4 regions of the Sodalis sp. RH15 genome follow, and region 2 is predicted to be linked to each of the others. Evidence: predicted binding sites of a transcription regulator. Region 2 holds the regulator's gene; each other region holds the start of a gene.

Region 1 (4,498 bases), 1.1 Mb from region 2:
TCCGCCTCCGCTACCCTGGCGGCGCTGCCCGATCCGTCCTGGTGGCATAGCTTTAACGATCCGCAGCTCGATAGCCTGATAGACCGGGCCATCGCCGGCAATATCAATCTGCAGCAGGCGGTACTGCGTATCGCCGGCGCCCGTGAGCAAACCCTGCAGGCCGGCGCCGCTTACCTGCCGTCGGTGCAGGCCAAGGCCAGCGCCCAGCGCGAGCAGCTGGGTCTGGCGGGCCAGCTGGATTCGGCCCATGTCGACACCTCAAGCGTGGCGAGTCTTAGTCCGCAGGCAGCCTCCGCGCTGGATACCCTGACCCAGCCGATAAGCCTGTATCAGGGCAGTTTCGACGCCAGCTGGGAGCTGGATCTTTGGGGAAAAGTCCGCCGATCGGTGGAGATGGCGCAGGCGCAAAGCCAGGCTTCGGTTGAAGAACGCAACGATGCCCTGGTGTCCCTTGAGGCGGAGGTGGCGCGGACCTATTTGCAGCTGAGGGGCGCCCAGACCGTGGCGCAGACGCTTCGCACGCAAATCGATGTGGCGGAACAGTCCCTGGAATTGACCCGCAGCCGCCAGCAGCACGGTCTGGCGCCGCAGTATGATGTGGAAAACGCCGCTGCCCAGCTCGGTTCGCTGCGGGCGCAGTTGCCGCAGTACGAAGCGGAACAGCGTCAGGCGATGAACGGATTGGCGGTATTGCTGGGACAACCTCCCGGCACGCTGGATAACGAACTACGCCAAGACAAGCCGCAGCCCGCCGTCCCGGCCGCCGTGGCGGTAGGCGTGCCGTCAGCCCTGGCGCGCCGCCGTCCCGATGTGCGCCAGGCGGAAGCCAATCTGCATGCGGCCACCGCCAATATCGGCGTGTCGGTGGCGCAATTGTTCCCTGATTTTTCCCTCACCGGCCAGTTCGGCATGCGCAATACCGAGGCGGATTATCTGACCCACTGGAGCAGCCATTTTTACAGCTACGGTCCCCAGGTGTCGCTGCCGATTTTCCAGGGCGGCCGGCTGGTGTCAAGCGTCCGGCTGGCCCGGGTGCAACAGGCCAATGCGGTCTTGTCCTACCGCCAAACCGTCCTGACCGCGTTGCAGGATGTGGAGAACGCGCTGGTGAGCTACCGCACGGATCAGCAGCAGGTGGATGGCCTGGAGCAAGCCGCCGCGTCATTTCAAAACGCCTTCAATTTATCCAGCGAAAGCTACCGCCAGGGACTGACGTCATTTATCACCATGCTTGATGCACAGCGGCAGCTGGCCCAGGCCCGCCAGCAGGTCGCCGCCGCCCGGGTCCAGACCGGCATTGATCTGGTGGCGCTTTATAAAGCCCTGGGCGGAGGCTGGGAACCCTACACGCAGGTGAATTTACCTAAGTATCCGGTGTTCGGGCCGGCGGAAACCGTAGCGGCCGGCACCCAAAAGTAAAAAAACCAAAAAAGTAAACAACTTATCCATTACCGTCAAAAAAATTTGACCTCCATCACATATTTTTGTAGCACAATACCTAAAAACAGGAGAAAATTACGGCAACTTAATCAACGGGAGGATGGTTCCACATGAGTACGCTGGCCGCAGGCTTTGTGATGATGCGCTGGGAATTGCTCAGTGCGGTGATGATGTTTTTCGCTAGCACGCTAAATGTTGTATGCCGTAGATCCAGTAAAAATGCCCTTGCCTTTATCTTCACCGGCGTAGGCATCAGCATGGCCTATTGGTTTGTCGCCGGGTTGCTGGGCATTACCCTCTCGATGGAGCTGGCGCACTGGCGCGATATCTGGGCCGGTCTGAAAGAGCTGGGGGAATATATTATCGTCCACACCCCGCCGGACTGGCAGATTACCTGATCCGGGCCTTTACCGGACGCCCATTCCGCTAATACATTTTAACGACCCACGCATTCAGACATGGCGCATTCAGCCAGGTCTTTTGCTGTTTAAAATCCCTTAACCGATTTTATCGGTTCGCCTCCGTCCCCCATCCGTTCCCTCATTTCATACCCGATTTCAACACGTGCGGCTTTTCGTTTCTCCTCGGACCCCGGTTCATTTCCGCCACGTTCCGGGCGGGCTTGACGTTTTCGGCAATTCCCGCGAAACCTGACAGGATAAAATAAACCTTGTCAATGACTGTACCGATCGGTACAGTCTTCTCTTCACTCACCGAAAAGGCACTCATCATGGCTAACCTGGTTCCCCCCTTTACGCTGGAGACTGCAATCGCCAAAGTCCGTTTGGCGGAAGACGGCTGGAACAGCCGGGACCCCCGCCGGGTCTCCCTGGTCTACTCCGAAGATACCCAGTGGCGCAACCGTGCTGAAATTGTTACCGGACGCGAGGAAGTGGTCGCCTTCCTGACCCGCAAATGGGCCAGGGAGCTGGATTATCGGCTGATCAAAGAGTTATGGGCATTTACCGGCGCCCGGATAGCGGTGCGTTTCGCTTACGAATGGCACGATGACAGCGGAAACTGGTTTCGCTCCTACGGCAATGAAAACTGGGAGTTCAATGAGCAAGGATTGATGTTCCGCCGTTTTGCCTGCATCAATGATTTGCCCATTACCAGCGACGATCGCCGGTTTTTCTGGCCGCTGGGCCGGCGTCCGGACGACCACCCCGGCCTGTCCGATTTTGGGTTGTAGTGGTTCGCGGTAACTGCAAGGCATTCATTCATTGAACAGCAAAGAAAACGCAAAAACCGAGCTGGTAGCCCGCATTGCCGAAATATTCCGCGAGTGCGGCTTTGAGGGCGCCTCCCTCAGCCGCATTACCGAGGGTACCGGGCTGGGCAAAGGCAGTCTTTATCACTTTTTCCCCGCCGGTAAGGAGGAGATGGCCGCTGAGGTGCTGCTGCATATCCACCGCTGGTTCGCCGGGCATATTTTCCTGCCGCTGGAACAGGAGAACGCCTTCGGCGCTCTGGATGACATGTGGCGGGAAGTGGATGACTATTTTCAATCCGGTAAACGCGTTTGCCTGGTGGGGGCGTTTGCCCTGGACGGCACGCGGGATCGGTTCGCTACCGCCATCAGCGGCTATTTCAGGCGGTGGATAGCCGCGCTGGGGGGCGCCCTGCGGCGCGCTGGGGTTGACGACGCCACCTGCGCCGTCCTGTCGCAGGAGGTGGTGGCCGGTATCCAGGGCGCCCTGATCCTGGCCCGCGCCCTTGACGACGCGGAGTTCTTCTCCAAGAGCCTCCTACGCTTGCAAAGGCGCGTCAACGAGCAGTTGGCAGCGCGCTAGGGATACTTATCATTGGCATACCGGCAAGGCATTTCAATGGCGCAAGCAGCCCTGGAGACTTTAAGCCGGCGTTTTCCTGTTCCCAGCCGCCGGGAAAAATGCCAGTATGGCTTGGCCACTGTCACCCTAACATTGATTGTAAAGGAAGCCTATGCTGAAAATACTCGGCAGATCTTCATCCATTAATGTGCGCAAGGTCCTATGGGCCTGCGCGGAGTTGGGCATCGAATATCAGCGCGAAGACTGGGGCAACGGATTCAAATCCACCCACAGCCCCGAATTTCTCGCGCTGAATCCTAATGCCATGGTTCCGGTTATCCAGGACGAGGATTTTGTCCTATGGGAATCGAATACCATTATCCGTTACCTGGCGCGCGCCTACCGCGGCGAATCGCTATACCCGGCGGCCCCCAAAATCCGGGCCGGCATCGACCGGTGGATTGATTGGCAGGCCGCCGATCTCAATCCCGCCTGGAGCTATGTTTTCAGCGCCCTGGTGCGGCACAATCCCGAGCATCCCGATCCCGAACGCATCAAGGCCGCCGCCGCAAGCTGGGCCGACAAAATGTCGATCCTGGAGGGCCAGCTCAAGGCCACCGGTGCCTTTGTCGCGGGTCCGGCATTTACCCTGGCGGATATCCCCATCGGCCTGTCGGTGCACCGCTGGTTTTCCACCCCGCTCCAGCGCCCCGACCTCCCGGCGGTGAGCGCCTATTATGAACGATTAAGCCTGCGGCCGGCTTTTATCGCCCACGGCAGAAACGGACAGCCCTAATCGCCATGGGAAAGACCGGGGTTTAACTCCGGTCTCAGACTGCTGACAAACATGCCCGAAGCCAATAAGGCGGGACAGGCTGCTAGAAGAGTAAACCGTCCGCGCCAGGGATGGCGCGGATCGAGCCCCCAGGGAAGGGTTTACGGCGTGTTTACGATCTGGCAGCCTGTCTCGACCGGGCACTTTGTCAACAAGCTCCGACCGGGGTTTAACCCCAGTCTCAGGGCTGTTTCAACGCCGTTTGCGCCACATACGGCTTCATGATCTCATCCGCCTGGCGCTGGGCATCCCTTGCCGCATCCGCCACCAGGCGCGATTTGTCTGTGACCACCGACGCCAGCTGATTCTCCATGGCCTGGCGTACCGCCACCGTCTCATAGGTGGCATACCAGGGATGGGCATACTGCAGCTGTTTCAGCGCCACCGCCGCTCGCGGATCCTTGGCAAGATAATCCTTCATGGCCGGGGTATCGTAAGCGGCCATGCGCGG
Region 2 (4,498 bases):
GACAAACATCACCGTCATCAGAATCCAGTAGGGTTTAGGCAGGTTGAACACCAGTCCCAGGCTGCTGCCGATGGCCAGCATAATGCCCAGCCGGGCGGCGTTGCGCAGCGCCATGGATTTGAGCGAACAGTAGCTGCGCAGCGCCTGCCAGAAAGAGAGCCGTTGCTGGTTATCCGCCATGATATCCCGCCGGTAGAGCGGACGTTGCGTCCTGAGCAGCCGGGCGATGCGGCTGAAGTGATAAAAACAAAATTGCCCCACCGGATTATCCGGATTTCGCTGGGCAATTTTTTCCACCGCCGACAGGGCTTCCGCCATGGTGAAACGGCCCGATAACCGATGATAAAGAATATCGTCCGCTACCACCCGCAGCCGGGCGGCAATCAATTGGGCATTATAGCGGATCACCGCTTCAGCGTGACTCTGCTCCACCAGCTTCTGCACTTCGTCCGGCTGATGCAAACTGACGGCGATATGCTCTTGCAGGTCCAGAGCCACCTGAAATGTCCGCAGCAGACGTTTGTACTGAAGCTGATGGTTGGCCGACAGCATATGCAGCTGCTGGTAAATTTGCGCAATCAGATCAATCACCCGCTGCTGCCGGGCAAACAGCGGCGGCAGGGCGGTTTCCGGGTCGGTATGCTGGGTCAGCAGGCTGTATTTCGCCTCGATATAATCCGCGAGCTCTCTATAGAGCAGGCTGAGGGTTTCCCGCATCGGCTGCTCTTTAAGCCATCGGAACCACAGGCCGGTAAACAGCCCGTACCAGGCGGTACCGGCGATATACAGCAGCGGCGGGATCCACACCGGGGCGTTGCCGGTCAGGCCGAGGGTAAAAATGGCGGCGATAAGGGAGGCGGGTAATAACCGCCCGTGCAACGGACTGATTTCACCGGTGACGCCCAGCACCAGCGCCAGGCCCACCATGATAAAGGGCAAGGGTACGTGTACAAAGAGCAGCCACTGGATCAGTACGCTGCTGACGGCGAACAGCGTACCGCCGATGGCCAGGCGTTTAAAAAAGCGTTTATGCAGGGTATCCAGGCCGGCGATGTTGCAACAGGCGGGCACCAGGGAGAACAGCAGGCCGTTCTGCAGGCTGCCGAACAATAGCCCTATCGCCACCGGCAGGCAAAGCACGATGGTTTGCCGCAAGGCATAGTTGACTTCGGGGTGATAGATCAGTCGACGCCACATGCTGCCAACAAGCAGGCGTGGCACAGAGTACCACGCCTGTTTGATTAACGTTTAACGCGTACCGTAAACGACAATGGTCTTGCCGTGTGCGGAGATGAGATTTTGATCTTCCAGCATTTTCAGAATACGGCCCACCGTTTCACGGGAACAGCCGACAATCTGGCCGATTTCCTGGCGGGTAATCTTGATTTGCATGCCGTCGGGGTGGGTCATGGCGTCGGGTTGTTTCGCCAGATTAAGCAAGGTTTGCGCGATACGTCCCGTGACGTCGAGAAACGCCAGATTACCGACTTTTTCCGAGGTGACCTGCAAGCGGCTGGCCATCTGCGCCGACAGACGCATCAGGATATCCGGATTCACCTGAATCAGTTGCCGGAATTTTTTATAAGAAATTTCAGCCACTTCACAAGCGGTTTTCGCACGAACCCAGGCGCTGCGCTCCTGGCCTTCTTCGAATAAGCCCAATTCCCCGATAAAATCCCCCTGGTTAAGGTAGGACAAGATCATCTCTTTACCTTCTTCATCTTTTATCAGCACCGCGACGGCGCCTTTGACGATGTAGTAAAGTGTTTCAGCTTTTTCGCCTTGATGTATTAGCGTACTCTTCGATGGATACTTGTGAATATGGCAATGAGACAGGAACCATTCGAGAGTCGGGTCTGTTTGCGGTTTGCCGAGAACCATTCGCTGTTATCCTCTTTTGTCATCGCTGTCCTTGTTCAGGACATCGTATTCCCTATTACGGCGCTGTTTTATCGATCCATCTCCGTTGTAAACGGAGCGACGTTAGGGAACTTATTAGGGTCTGGTTTTAGTGATGTTCCGATCGCTCTCTTGCCCTTTCATTATCATGAGGTCGATCCAGCCTTGTTTTTAGCATAGGTTTGAAGCAGTGTCTTCTGTTGTCTTGCATCAGCATGAAGTATGTTAGGTAACATTGCCACCTTTCCAATAAAAATGTAGGGTGCAGGAAAAACTTTTTATCTGGAGTCATCATAATGCAAGCACGAGTAAAATGGGTCGAAGGTCTGTCTTTTATAGGTGAATCCGCCTCCGGCCACCAGATTTTGATGGATGGCAACGCAGGGGAAAAAGCGCCCAGCCCAATGGAAATGGTACTTATGGCGGCTGGGGGGTGCAGCGCCATCGACGTGGTATCGATTCTGCAAAAAGGGCGTCAGGATGTGCGTGATTGCGAAGTCAAGCTGACCTCTGAACGCCGCGACGAAGCGCCGAGGTTATTTACCCATATTAATTTACACTTCATAGTTTCCGGCACGGGGCTCACCGACAAAATCGTCGAAAGGGCGGTGGAGCTGTCAGCGGAAAAGTATTGCTCGGTGTCTTTGATGCTCGGCAAATCCGTGAACGTTACCCATAGTTTTGAAGTGCGTTTGCCGTCCTGAATGACGGATGCGTTACCGCGGGCGCGACGCTCCGGCCGCGCCCGGTTTATTCAATGCGTTTGCCTTCCAGTAGCTGCTTTACCAATGGTCCCATGATCAGTTCCATCGCCAGCCCCATTTTCCCTCCCGGTACCACCAGCGTATTGATATTGGAAATAAACGACCCCTGCAGCATCGCCAGCAGATAGGGAAAGTCGATATGATCCAGGCCGCGAAAGTGAATTACCACAAAGCTTTCGTCCAGCGAAGGGATGGCCTTGGCGGCAAAGGGGTTGGACGTGTCCACCGTGGGAACCCGTTGAAAATTGATATGGGTACGGGAAAATTGCGGTGTGATGTAGTTGATATAGTCTTCCATCGATCGCACCACGGAATCCATCACCGCTTCCCGGGAGTGTCCGCGTTCGCTGGTATCGCGCACCAGCTTTTGTATCCATTCCAGGTTGACGATGGGTACTACACCCACCAGGAGATCCACATGCTGCGCCACATTATGGTGGTCGGTAACCACCCCGCCGTGCAGCCCCTCGTAAAACAGCACATCCGTCGGCTCCGGCAGCGGCTGCCAGGGAGTAAAGGTGCCGGGAATCTGATTGTAGGGAACGGCTTCGTCATAGGTGTGCAGATATTTTCGCGCTTTGCCGTGGCCGGTGAGCCCATACTGCAGGAAGGTGTGTTCCAATAGGCCGAAGTCATTGGCTTCCGGCCCGAAATAGCTGATATGTCGCCCGAGATCGCGGGCCTTGCGAATGGCCATGTCCATTTCCGGACGGGTAAAATGGTGGAAACTGTCCCCTTCCAGCTCGGCGGCGTGAATATTCAACTGGTGAAAAATTTTACGGAAAGCCAGACTGGTGGTGGTGGTGCCGGCGCCGCTGGAGCCGGTAACGGCAATAATGGGATGTTGTGCTGACATGGTAACCCTACGCTTCGTTATATGACGGCGTGATACCCTCAATAACTCAGGTTGCAGGAAAGCGGACGCACCTGCAACTTGAAGTATGACGGGTAGATTCACATGCGCCCGGCATGAAAGACTTGATTATTGTTATCATGTTTAGCGGCGCAGGGCCAATTTGCGTTATTCCGGATGAAACTGGCCGCGGGGCATAATATTGATGGTCTCATGCAGTTCCGACCATACCACTACCGCTTCGCCGCTTATCAGTTGACGTTTGACATCGGCGACTTTGGCCTCCAATGTCTTTTCCTGTTCGCCGTAATCGGTGCCTTCTCGCAAGACAAAGGATTCAAGCAGGTTATACAGGGTGTCGGAGTCGATTTCTTCCCACGGAATAATCATCATGTTATGTCCAGTTTGTTAATGATTCAATGCCTTGAGGAAATTTCACCAGCAAAGCCTTGTGCGGATACAAGCGCGCTGTTAGTTTCTTACCTTCATTAAAGGGAGGGGAGCCCCCGAAACGTGGAACCGAGTCTTTTTCTTTCAATGTTGGGTTTTCTTTGGGTCGCTGCCATTACGCCCGGTCCTAATAATATGCTGCTTACCGCTTCCGGCGCGAATTTCGGTTTTTGGCGTTCAATGCCGTTGATGCTGGGTATTATGCTCGGGATGCAGTGCATATTGCTATTGGTGGCTTTCGGTATCGGCGGTTTAATTACCCTGTATCCGTCATTGCATTTTATGCTCAAAGTGGCCGGTTCCCTTTATCTGCTGTGGTTAGCCTGGAAGATTGCCACCGCGGCGTATGAAACATTGGAGACGGATGCGCCGCCGCCACGCCCCATTCCGTTTTACCAGGGCGGACTGCTGCAGTTCCTGAATCCCAAAGCCTGGTTGATGGCGCTGGGGGCTGTAGCCAGTTTCAGCCTGACGGGTAATGCCTATATTACTTCGGTGGGGGCCATCAGTATTGGTATTGTGACGGTGAATA
Region 3 (4,498 bases), 2.0 Mb from region 2:
TACTGAAGGAGGTGAAGGCATATCAATGCAATGATCATTATTGCCATTAATTTGCGTCCCGATGCCGGGGGTTGTTGCCCGGCATCGGGATGAAACGCCGCCTCTTTTGGCGGCGATTATTGCGTGGCCTGGATGGCGGTAAGGGCTATGGTATAAACAATATCGTCCACCAGGGCGCCGCGGGACAGGTCATTGACCGGTTTGCGCAGGCCTTGCAGCATCGGACCGATGGAAACCAGGTCGGCGGAACGCTGTACCGCCTTGTAGGTGGTATTGCCGGTATTCAGATCAGGAAAAATAAAGACCGTGGCCCGGCCGGCCACCGGCGAGTCCGGCGCCTTGGTGCGCGCCACGTCGGCCATAATGGCGGCATCGTATTGCAGCGGGCCGTCAATCACCAGATCCGGGCGTTTGCGCCGCGCCAGCGCGGTGGCTTCCCGCACTTTATCCACATCGCTGCCGGTGCCCGAGGTGCCGGTGGAGTAGGACATCATCGCTACCCGCGGCTCGATGCCGAAGGCGGCGGCCGAGTCGGCGGACTGAATGGCGATTTCCGAAAGCTGTTCGGCATCCGGATCGGGATTGATGGCGCAGTCGCCGTATACCAGCACCTGCTCCGGCAACAGCATGAAAAATACCGATGAAACCAGCGAGCTGCCCGGGGCCGGTTTAATCAGCTGCAACGCCGGACGAAGGGTATTGGCGGTGGTATGTACCGCGCCGGAAACCAATCCGTCCACATCCCCTGCCTCCAGCATCAGGGTACCGAGCATCACGTTGTCTTCCAATTGCTCCCGCGCCACCACTTCGGTCATGCCTTTGCTTTTACGCAGCTCCACCAGCCGCGCCAGGTAGCGCTCGCGCAGCGGCGCCGGATCCTGTAGCGCCACATTGTCACCCAAAACCACGCCCTGGGCCGCGGCCACCCGGCGAATGTCGTCGGGATTGCCCAGCAGGACACAATGAGCAATGCCCCGGTCGGCACAGAGGGCGGCGGCCCGGATGGTGCGCGGTTCATCCCCCTCCGGCAACACGATGCGCTTGCCGGCCCGCCGCGCCCGTTCGGTCAGGGCATAACGGAATGCCGGCGGCGAGAGGCGGCGGGAATGCTCCGAGGCAGCGCTCAGTGAATCAATCCACCCGCTATCGATGTAGCCGGCCATGTAGTCCTGTACTTTCTCCACCCGTAAACGATCGTCCGCCGGCACTTCCAGATTAAAGCTTTGCAAACTCAGGGACGTCTGCCAGGTATTGGTATTGACCATCATCACCGGCAAACCGGTCTGGAACGCCCGCTCGCACAGCGTGGCAATGGCCGGGGGAATGGGATAGCCGCCGGTAAGCAGGACCGCGCCGATGGCCACCCCGTTCATGGCGGCCAGGCAGGCCGCCACCAGCACCTCGGGGCGGTCCGCGCAGGTGACCAGCAGCGCGCCGGCGCGAAAGTGCTGCGCCATATTGGCCAAACCGCGGGCGCAGAAAGTCACGGACTGCACCCGGCGCGTCTCTAGATCGCCGGCATTCACGATGTGGGCATGAAGATGCCCGGCCATATCCACGGCGCGGGTGGCTATCAGATCATAGTTCCAGGGGATACAGGCCAAGACCTTTAGCGGACTGTCGGCAAACAGGGGGCGGGTATCCGCGGCGGCGTCATCATGCTGGTTGGCGGCGTCGAACAGTTCGGACAGGTCTGGGCGCGTTCGGCCCTGTTCATCCACCGGGGCGTGCCATTTATTGATGATAACCCCGGCGATATTCTTGTTTTGGCAGCCGCCGAACCCGGCGCAGGCCAACTCCAGCCGCGCCTTCAGCTGCGCCGGTGAATCGGCCCCCAGGGTGGTGACAAAAACCATGTCAGCGTTCAACGCCCGGGCGATGTCGTAGTTCAGACCATTGGCGAACTGATGGCGACGGGTCAGCATCAGCCCCTCAATCAGGACCACTTCGGCGTCCTGCCGGGTTTCATGATAGCGGGCGACAATCTCCTCCATCAGCACATCGCGGCGATTGGTGCTTAACAGGGTTTCCACATAGTCCATCGCCAGCGGCTGCGCGGCGGGGATCCCTGAATTGGCCCGAATGATGGCGGTGGTCTGGTCAGGCAAACTCGCGCCGTCGCGCTGCTGGGCGATGGGCTTATATACGCTCAGGCGCACGCCCTTGCGCTCGATGGCCCGGATCACGCCGAGACTGACGCTGGTCAGCCCCACATGGGTACCGGTTGGAATTAGCATAATGGTTCGAGACACGGTTGACCTCTCGGCAAATAGTCAGATCTATGTTGGATGATGAATTGGCTTGGCCGTATCATGAACACCTTTCATCCTGAATTCTTTAACCCAGCTTACAGACTTGATTTCCATTAATCAGAAATCCGCTAAAAAGTTATCCTGAAACAAGAATTGACCTCCATCACAAAACTGCAACCGGTTTCTGAAACCGGTTGCAGAGATTCTTTTTCTCGCGTCATACTGCTGCCAGACCAATAATCACAAGGCTCGTCTTATGAAAAAAATACTCTTATGCTGTGCCGCCGGGATGTCCACCAGCATGGTGGTGAGGAAAATGCAAAAAGCCGCCGAAATAAAAGGAATAGAGGTGGAAATCAATGCGGTGGGTCTGGAAGAGTTCGCCGCGGAGTTCCCCCATTACGATTGTTGTCTGCTGGGACCGCAAATCAAATATAAATTGAAAGATTTTAAAATAATCGCCGATGAGCAGCATAAACCCATAGCCGTCATTAACAGCATGGATTACGGCATGATGAACGGCGAAAAAATATTAAACGATACTCTGGCGCTGCTTAATGCCTAGGAGATGAATATGTCCGGAATTAGCGAATCGGTATTCGGCGTCATTGAAAATACCATTAGTCCGATAGCAGGGAGATTATCCAGTCAACGGCATGTCATGGCCATCCGGGACGGATTTATTTCCGCAATGCCGTTTCTGATTGTCGGTTCCTTTATGCTGGTATTTGCCCATCCGCCCTTCTCCCCCACCAGCACTTGGTCCTTCGCCCAATGGTGGCTGCGGATGGCGCAGCAGTATGAAAACGTTATTCTGATGCCCTATAACATGACCATGGGTATTATGTCGGTGTTTATCGCCGCGGCGATATCTTATAATCTGGCCACCAGCTATAAAATGAACGGTTTTATGGCCGCCCTGCTGTCATTAATGTCATTCCTGGTAGTGGCGGCTCCGCAAACCGCGGATAAAATGCTGCCGGTATCATCGCTTGGGGGGACCGGGATTTTCACCGCGATATTGGTGGGAATCTATACCACCGAGCTGATACATTTTCTGGAAGTACGGCATATCGGTATCCATCTGCCGGAACAGGTACCGCCGAAAATAAAACAGTCCTTTGATTTGTTGATTCCGGTACTGGCGATATTCTTTACCCTTTACCCGTTAAGCCTGCTGATCCAATGGCAATTCGGCATGCTGCTGCCCCAGGCCATTATGGCGCTGTTCCAGCCGATTGTTTCCGCTGCCGATACCCTGCCGGCCATTTTGCTCTCCGTATTGATCTGCCATCTGCTGTGGTTCGCCGGCATTCACGGCGCGGTCATCGTCGGCGGCGTGTTGCAGGCTTTCTGGCTGACCAATCTGGGCATCAACCAGCAGGAACTCACCGCCGGACAACCCTTAACCCATATTTTTATCGAACCGTTCTGGCTGTTTTTCATCGTGATTGGCGGATCCGGTTCCACCATGGGGCTGGTGGGGCTGTATTTACGCAGCCGATCCGCCCATTTGCGCTCCATCGGCAAGCTCAGCATGGTGCCCTGTATTTTCAACATTAACGAACCGGTGATTTTCGGCTCTCCGGTGGTGATGAATCCCACCCTCTTCATTCCATTTATTACCGCGCCGCTGGTTAACGGTACTCTGGCCTATATCGCCACCCGTACCGATATGGTGGGCCGGGTGATTTCCGTGGTGCCCTGGACCACGCCTGCCCCCATCGGCGCCGCCTGGTCCACCGGCTGGGATATACGCGCCGCGTTCCTGGTGGTTGTCCTGGTGGCCGTATCCACGCTGATTTATTACCCCTTCTTCAAAATCTACGAACGGCAACTGCTGGCGCAGGAAGATCCGTTGCCGCAGACCCAGGCCCAGGAGGCATAACCATGAGCGAGACAGTGGCGATGGATATGGAAAGTACGGTCATGGCTTTGATTATCTTTGCCGGCGAGGCGCGTTCCGAATCGATGGAAGCGCTGCGCGCCGCCCGCAACCGGGAGTGGCTGAAGGCCGATGCCCTGTTGGCCGCCGCCTCCGACGCCGCCCGCCAGGCGCACCGTATCCAGACGCAATTAATAGGCGCCGACGAGGGCGTGGGTAAAATTCCGGTGAACCTTATCATGGTACATGCCCAGGATCATCTGATGAACGCCATGCTGTGCCGGGAATTGGTTGAAGAAATCATCGTCCTGTATCGCGAAATCGACACCCTAAAGCATCCGGGCGAAGCCTGCGGGCAAAA
Region 4 (4,498 bases), 1.4 Mb from region 2:
GCAGGGTAAGGCTATCCGGTCCCGCCTGGACGGCGGATTTTTCGGCGGGCTCGAAGCGTTTAAGCAGATGGCGGGCAATCTGCGGCGACAGGGGAGCACCGCCGGCGTGCACCAATTCCACCGCACGGGCGAAATCCACGATGGACGTGTCCTTGAGGAGATAGCCCCGTGCGCCGGCCTCGATGGCCCGTATCACATGGGCCTCATCGCCGAAAACGGTGGCTACCAGCACCGCGGTGGGGAAGGTCTGCTGCTGCAGGGTTTTGATCAATTCGATACCGTCCCCGTCGTGCAGTCCGAGGTCAATAATGGCGACATCGGGAACGGTGTGGTGTAACAACACTTTGGCTTCGGCCAGTGTGGCTACACTGCCGACCAAACTGAGCTTGGGATGGGTTGTCACCATCGACTCGAATTCCAAACGCATAGATTCATCGTCTTCAACCAGTAAAACCTGAATGCTGGATGTTTTCATGGTGGCGCCATTGAGAAAAGAATTTTGCAACTCATTCGCTAAGTCTTGCCATTAGCTCCGCTCAAGGCTCGGCGCGATTGATCACAGGGTTTGCGCCGGTCTGTTTGGTTATGCTTGAGAGAAAAAAAAAGGAAAGCCGGCATAATTAGTTAGCATGATCAGTTACTAAAAGTAGTTTTGCATGGAATGACGGCATTGGGAAGATGAGATATTGCCCGGTTCAGCCCGCTTCTTGTCGGCCTTGCCAAAACAGGGGGTTCCCGGGCTCAATTTTCAGACTATTATCACCTTTTTTTTGTAGGGCTTTATGCCGGCAGAGATTTGCCCATGACTTTAAGGGTCCCGGCCAGGGCGGAGAACATCACCAGCATGCACAGCGCAACGAACAGTTCACTGCCGATTTGCAGTCCCCAGGTATTCGCCGCAAAGCCCATGACGCCGACGGTTATGCCGGCGGTGATATAGCCGCCGAAAAAAAACGTGCCGGTAACTCCCGCCAGTTCGTCCGGCGGCGCGTACTGCTTGATAAGCGTAATACCGGCGAACTGCGACAGGCTTTGGGCGAAACCGGCGCTCAGGGCCGCGGCCAGCAGCAAGCCGATGGAGGCCTGATATTCGGCGCTCACCACCAGTGCCACCGCCAGCAGACCGAGCAGCTGGCTCACCAGCAGGGTAGTGAACAGGCGCCAGCGGCGCAGGGTGAGCTGAGCCATGGCGCCGGCGCCGAATACCACAAAGGCGCAGGCGCCCGCCAGCAGACGGCTATCATTGTGCAACAGGCTCGCCAGCAGGCTCGGTCCGAGGGAGATAAACAGGGCCGACAGGGCAAAGGGGCCGGAGAATATCATGATTGCCAGCAGGATAATTCCCCGGTTGTGCTCGGGCAGCCGCGGTAGTTGAAACCAGGATTGTTTCCTGGTCCCGGCTACCGGCGCCGGCGGCGGGATGCGCAATACCGAAAACGACACCGCCGCCAGACAGGGGATAAGCAGCAGGAAAATCAGGCTGGTGGGCAGCGGGGCGAACTGGGCGAAAGCGCCGGACAGCAAGGGACCGACGCCGAAAGCCATGACCGTGGTAAAGCTGGCCACCAGCGGGGCGAACCGGTAGCCGCGCCGAACCCCCGCTTCAATCACCGCCGCGGTGCCGGCGCTGGCGAAAGCCCCGCTGGCAAATCCGATCAATAACCGCCCGGCCGCCAGCCACAGCATATTCTGCGCAAAGGCGAAGCAGACGCAGGCGGCGATGGCCACGAAGAGCGCCGGCACCAGCACCGCGCGCCGGCCATGGATATCCGACAGCCGGCCGGCAATCAGCAGCGATAACAGCACGCCAAGGTTATAGCAGATAAAAATGTAACTGATGCCGGAGGTGGGAAAACCCATTTGCCGTTGCCAGAGGATATAAAGCGGTACCGTCGCGTTGGCGGCGACAAAAACCAGTAACAGGCCCAGTGTTACCCCTACCAGCGGGGGATGCGGCCGGCGGGGGGCGACGTGATGGTCAGATATCATACATTATCCGTACGGCTTGTGACCCCTGGCGCAGGCGGCAGGGTCAACACCCGATCCTTTCTAATATTGAAGCGGCGGCAACCGCCTTGGCCATTGATGGCCGGACGAATCAGTACGCTATGACGTTTGGCCGGGGTTGTCCAGCCCGCGGGGAGGGAATAGCCACAAACGGATGTCAATACCTCAAGCGAAACTAAAAAATTTCATTTGAAAATAAATTTCCCTATATATCTTTCATAATAAAAGTTTACTCTTTCAAATTGTGATGTATATCTGATAAATAAAAAGGTAACTTGGCTACCTTAAGCATCGCATTAACAACACCGCCGCTGGCGACCCTGTTGTTTTCCGCTTAAGCGAACCAAGGAGAAAAAATGTTTGATGTCATAGCCCACGGAGCCGAGTGGTTTATCGGCCTGTTTCAAAAAGGAGGGTCGGTGTTTGTCGGAATGGTCACCGGCATACTCCCGCTGCTGATAAGCCTGCTGGTCATCATGAATGCCCTGATCGTATTCGTCGGCCAGAGCAGAATAGAGCGCCTGGCCCAGCGTTGCGCCGGCAATCCCGTATCCCGCTACCTTTTTTTGCCCGTTATCGGCACCTTTGTGTTCTGTAATCCCATGACCCTAAGCCTGGGCCGCTTTATGCCCGAGAAATACAAACCCAGTTATTATGCCGCCGCCTCTTATAGCTGCCACTCCATGAACGGTCTCTTTCCCCATATCAATCCCGGCGAGCTCTTTGTCTACCTGGGTATCGCCAACGGCCTGACCACCCTTAATCTCCCCCTGGGTCCGCTGGCGGTGAGCTATCTGCTGGTGGGCATGTTCACCAACTTTTTCCGCGGCTGGATTACCGATCTGACCACGTCAATCTTTGAACGCAAAATGCATATCCAACTCGATCAGCACGTCCGGCTTTGAAGCAAGGAGAATGAGATGAACAGGTTTATTCGTATCGAAAAAGGCGAAAGCGGCTGGGGCGGTCCTTTGATTATCGAAGCGGTCCCGGGCAAAAAAGTGGTTTATATCACCGCCGGCACCCGGCCGGCGATCGTGGACAGGCTGAGCGAGCTCACCGGCTGGCCGGCCGTAGACGGTTTCAAGGAGGGCGAGCCGCCGGCGGACGAGATTGGCGTGGCGGTCATCGACTGCGGCGGCACCTTGCGCTGCGGTATTTACCCTAAGCGCCTCATCCCGACGGTGAATATCCATTCCACCGGACGCTCAGGTCCGCTGGCGCAATTTATCCATGAAGAAATCTATGTTTCGGGGGTGCGGGAGAACAATATCCAACTCTTGCCCGACCACCCGATGACGGATGCCGCTGTGCCATTGCCGGCTAAAGCGGACGTTATTCCCGCCGCGGCGGAGCTGCGTGCGGCGCCGGCCGACGGCCGTCACTTCGGCGACGGCAAGGAGTACGACACCCGTAAAAAAATCACCGAACAGAGCGACGGCCTGCTGGCGAAAATCGGTATGGGCATGGGATCGGTGGTGGCGGTATTTTTCCAGGCCGGCCGGGAGACCATCGACACGGTATTGAAAACCATCCTGCCGTTTATGGCCTTTGTGTCTGCGCTGATCGGCATCATTATCGCCTCGGGACTGGGGGATTTCATTGCCCACGGGCTGACGCCGCTGGCCAACAGTCCCATCGGGCTGGTAACGCTGGCATTGATTTGTTCCTTCCCGCTGCTGTCGCCGTTCCTTGGCCCGGGGGCGGTTATCGCCCAGGTTATCGGTGTGCTGGTGGGGGTGCAAATCGCCCAGGGACATATTCCCCCTCACCTGGCGCTGCCGGCTTTGTTTGCCATTAATGCCCAGGCGGCCTGCGACTTTATCCCGGTAGGGCTGTCACTGGCCGAGGCCAAGCAGGATACGGTGCGGGTCGGCGTGCCGTCGGTGCTCGTCGGCCGGTTTCTCACCGGTGCGCCCACGGTATTGCTGGCCTGGGCGGTATCGGGTTTTATCTATCAGTGATTGAGTCGTTTAGGAGCCGTCATGAATATCATTTACCAAACCACCTTCACACGCATCGGCGATTACGCACGTGACTCTCTGGCGGAGAATATGGTGATTACCTTCCGCGAGGGAGCGCCGGAGGACATAGAGTCTTTTTGTTTTATCCACCGTCCCGGCGAGAGCAACGGCGATTTACAGTCCGGCGCAACGCTGCAGCTTGCCGGAACCCGATTTCCCATTACCGCGGTAGGGTCGGTGGCGGCCCAAAATCTGCGGGAGCTGGGGCATATCACGATTCGTTTTGACGGCGCGGGGCAGGCGGAATACCCGGGAACAGTGCATGTATCCGGCGCTGCGCCGGCGGATATTCCCGTCGGCAGTACGTTGATGATTCTGGCTTAAATTAATTGTGCAGGAGAAGTCTATGAAGCAGGTTGCGGTAGTCATTGGTGGTGGCCAGACCCTGGGGGCGTTTTTATCCGCGGGTTTGGCGGAGGCCGGTTATCGGGTGGCGGTGGCCGATTTAAATGCGCAGCATGCCCGGC

What was found. Region 2 encodes CRP, which controls carbon source genes, mostly activating them, when cyclic AMP is high. Its sites were predicted from a motif close to ATGTGANNNNNNTCACAT; they were not measured.
Region 1: ACL2XO_RS09225 (YjcB family protein) is a predicted target of CRP. The motif match lies at 1,463-1,480, and genes of this name have one in related genera.
Region 3: ACL2XO_RS12890 (PTS sugar transporter subunit IIB) is a predicted target of CRP. The motif match lies at 2,404-2,421, and genes of this name have one in related genera.
Region 4: ACL2XO_RS10495 (PTS glucitol/sorbitol transporter subunit IIC) is a predicted target of CRP. The motif match lies at 2,250-2,267, and genes of this name have one in related genera.

The regions. Positions count from the first base shown of each region.
Region 1 covers NZ_CP178738.1:1,958,357-1,962,854, reverse strand. Annotated here, with positions in the region: gene ACL2XO_RS09230 (efflux transporter outer membrane subunit) at 1-1,419, shown strand, start outside; gene ACL2XO_RS09225 (YjcB family protein) at 1,551-1,838, shown strand; gene ACL2XO_RS09220 (hypothetical protein) at 1,981-2,172, opposite strand; gene ACL2XO_RS09215 (DUF1348 family protein) at 2,171-2,632, shown strand; gene ACL2XO_RS09210 (TetR/AcrR family transcriptional regulator) at 2,664-3,233, shown strand; gene ACL2XO_RS09205 (glutathione S-transferase family protein) at 3,385-4,008, shown strand; gene ACL2XO_RS09200 (ABC transporter substrate-binding protein) at 4,229-4,498, opposite strand, start outside.
Region 2 covers NZ_CP178738.1:813,435-817,932, forward strand. Annotated here, with positions in the region: gene ACL2XO_RS03690 (YccS/YhfK family putative transporter) at 1-1,197, opposite strand, end outside; gene crp (cAMP-activated global transcriptional regulator CRP) at 1,249-1,881, opposite strand; gene ACL2XO_RS03700 (OsmC family protein) at 2,196-2,603, shown strand; gene ACL2XO_RS03705 (phosphoribulokinase) at 2,650-3,519, opposite strand; gene ACL2XO_RS03710 (YheU family protein) at 3,685-3,906, opposite strand; gene ACL2XO_RS03715 (LysE family translocator) at 4,030-4,498, shown strand, end outside.
Region 3 covers NZ_CP178738.1:2,789,476-2,793,973, reverse strand. Annotated here, with positions in the region: gene pta (phosphate acetyltransferase) at 117-2,252, opposite strand; gene ACL2XO_RS12890 (PTS sugar transporter subunit IIB) at 2,509-2,817, shown strand; gene ACL2XO_RS12885 (PTS sugar transporter subunit IIC) at 2,827-4,140, shown strand; gene ACL2XO_RS12880 (PTS lactose/cellobiose transporter subunit IIA) at 4,161-4,498, shown strand, end outside.
Region 4 covers NZ_CP178738.1:2,247,676-2,252,173, forward strand. Annotated here, with positions in the region: gene ACL2XO_RS10485 (response regulator) at 1-475, opposite strand, end outside; gene ACL2XO_RS10490 (MFS transporter) at 781-1,989, opposite strand; gene ACL2XO_RS10495 (PTS glucitol/sorbitol transporter subunit IIC) at 2,364-2,912, shown strand; gene ACL2XO_RS10500 (PTS glucitol/sorbitol transporter subunit IIB) at 2,928-3,971, shown strand; gene srlB (PTS glucitol/sorbitol transporter subunit IIA) at 3,993-4,355, shown strand; gene srlD (sorbitol-6-phosphate dehydrogenase) at 4,378-4,498, shown strand, end outside.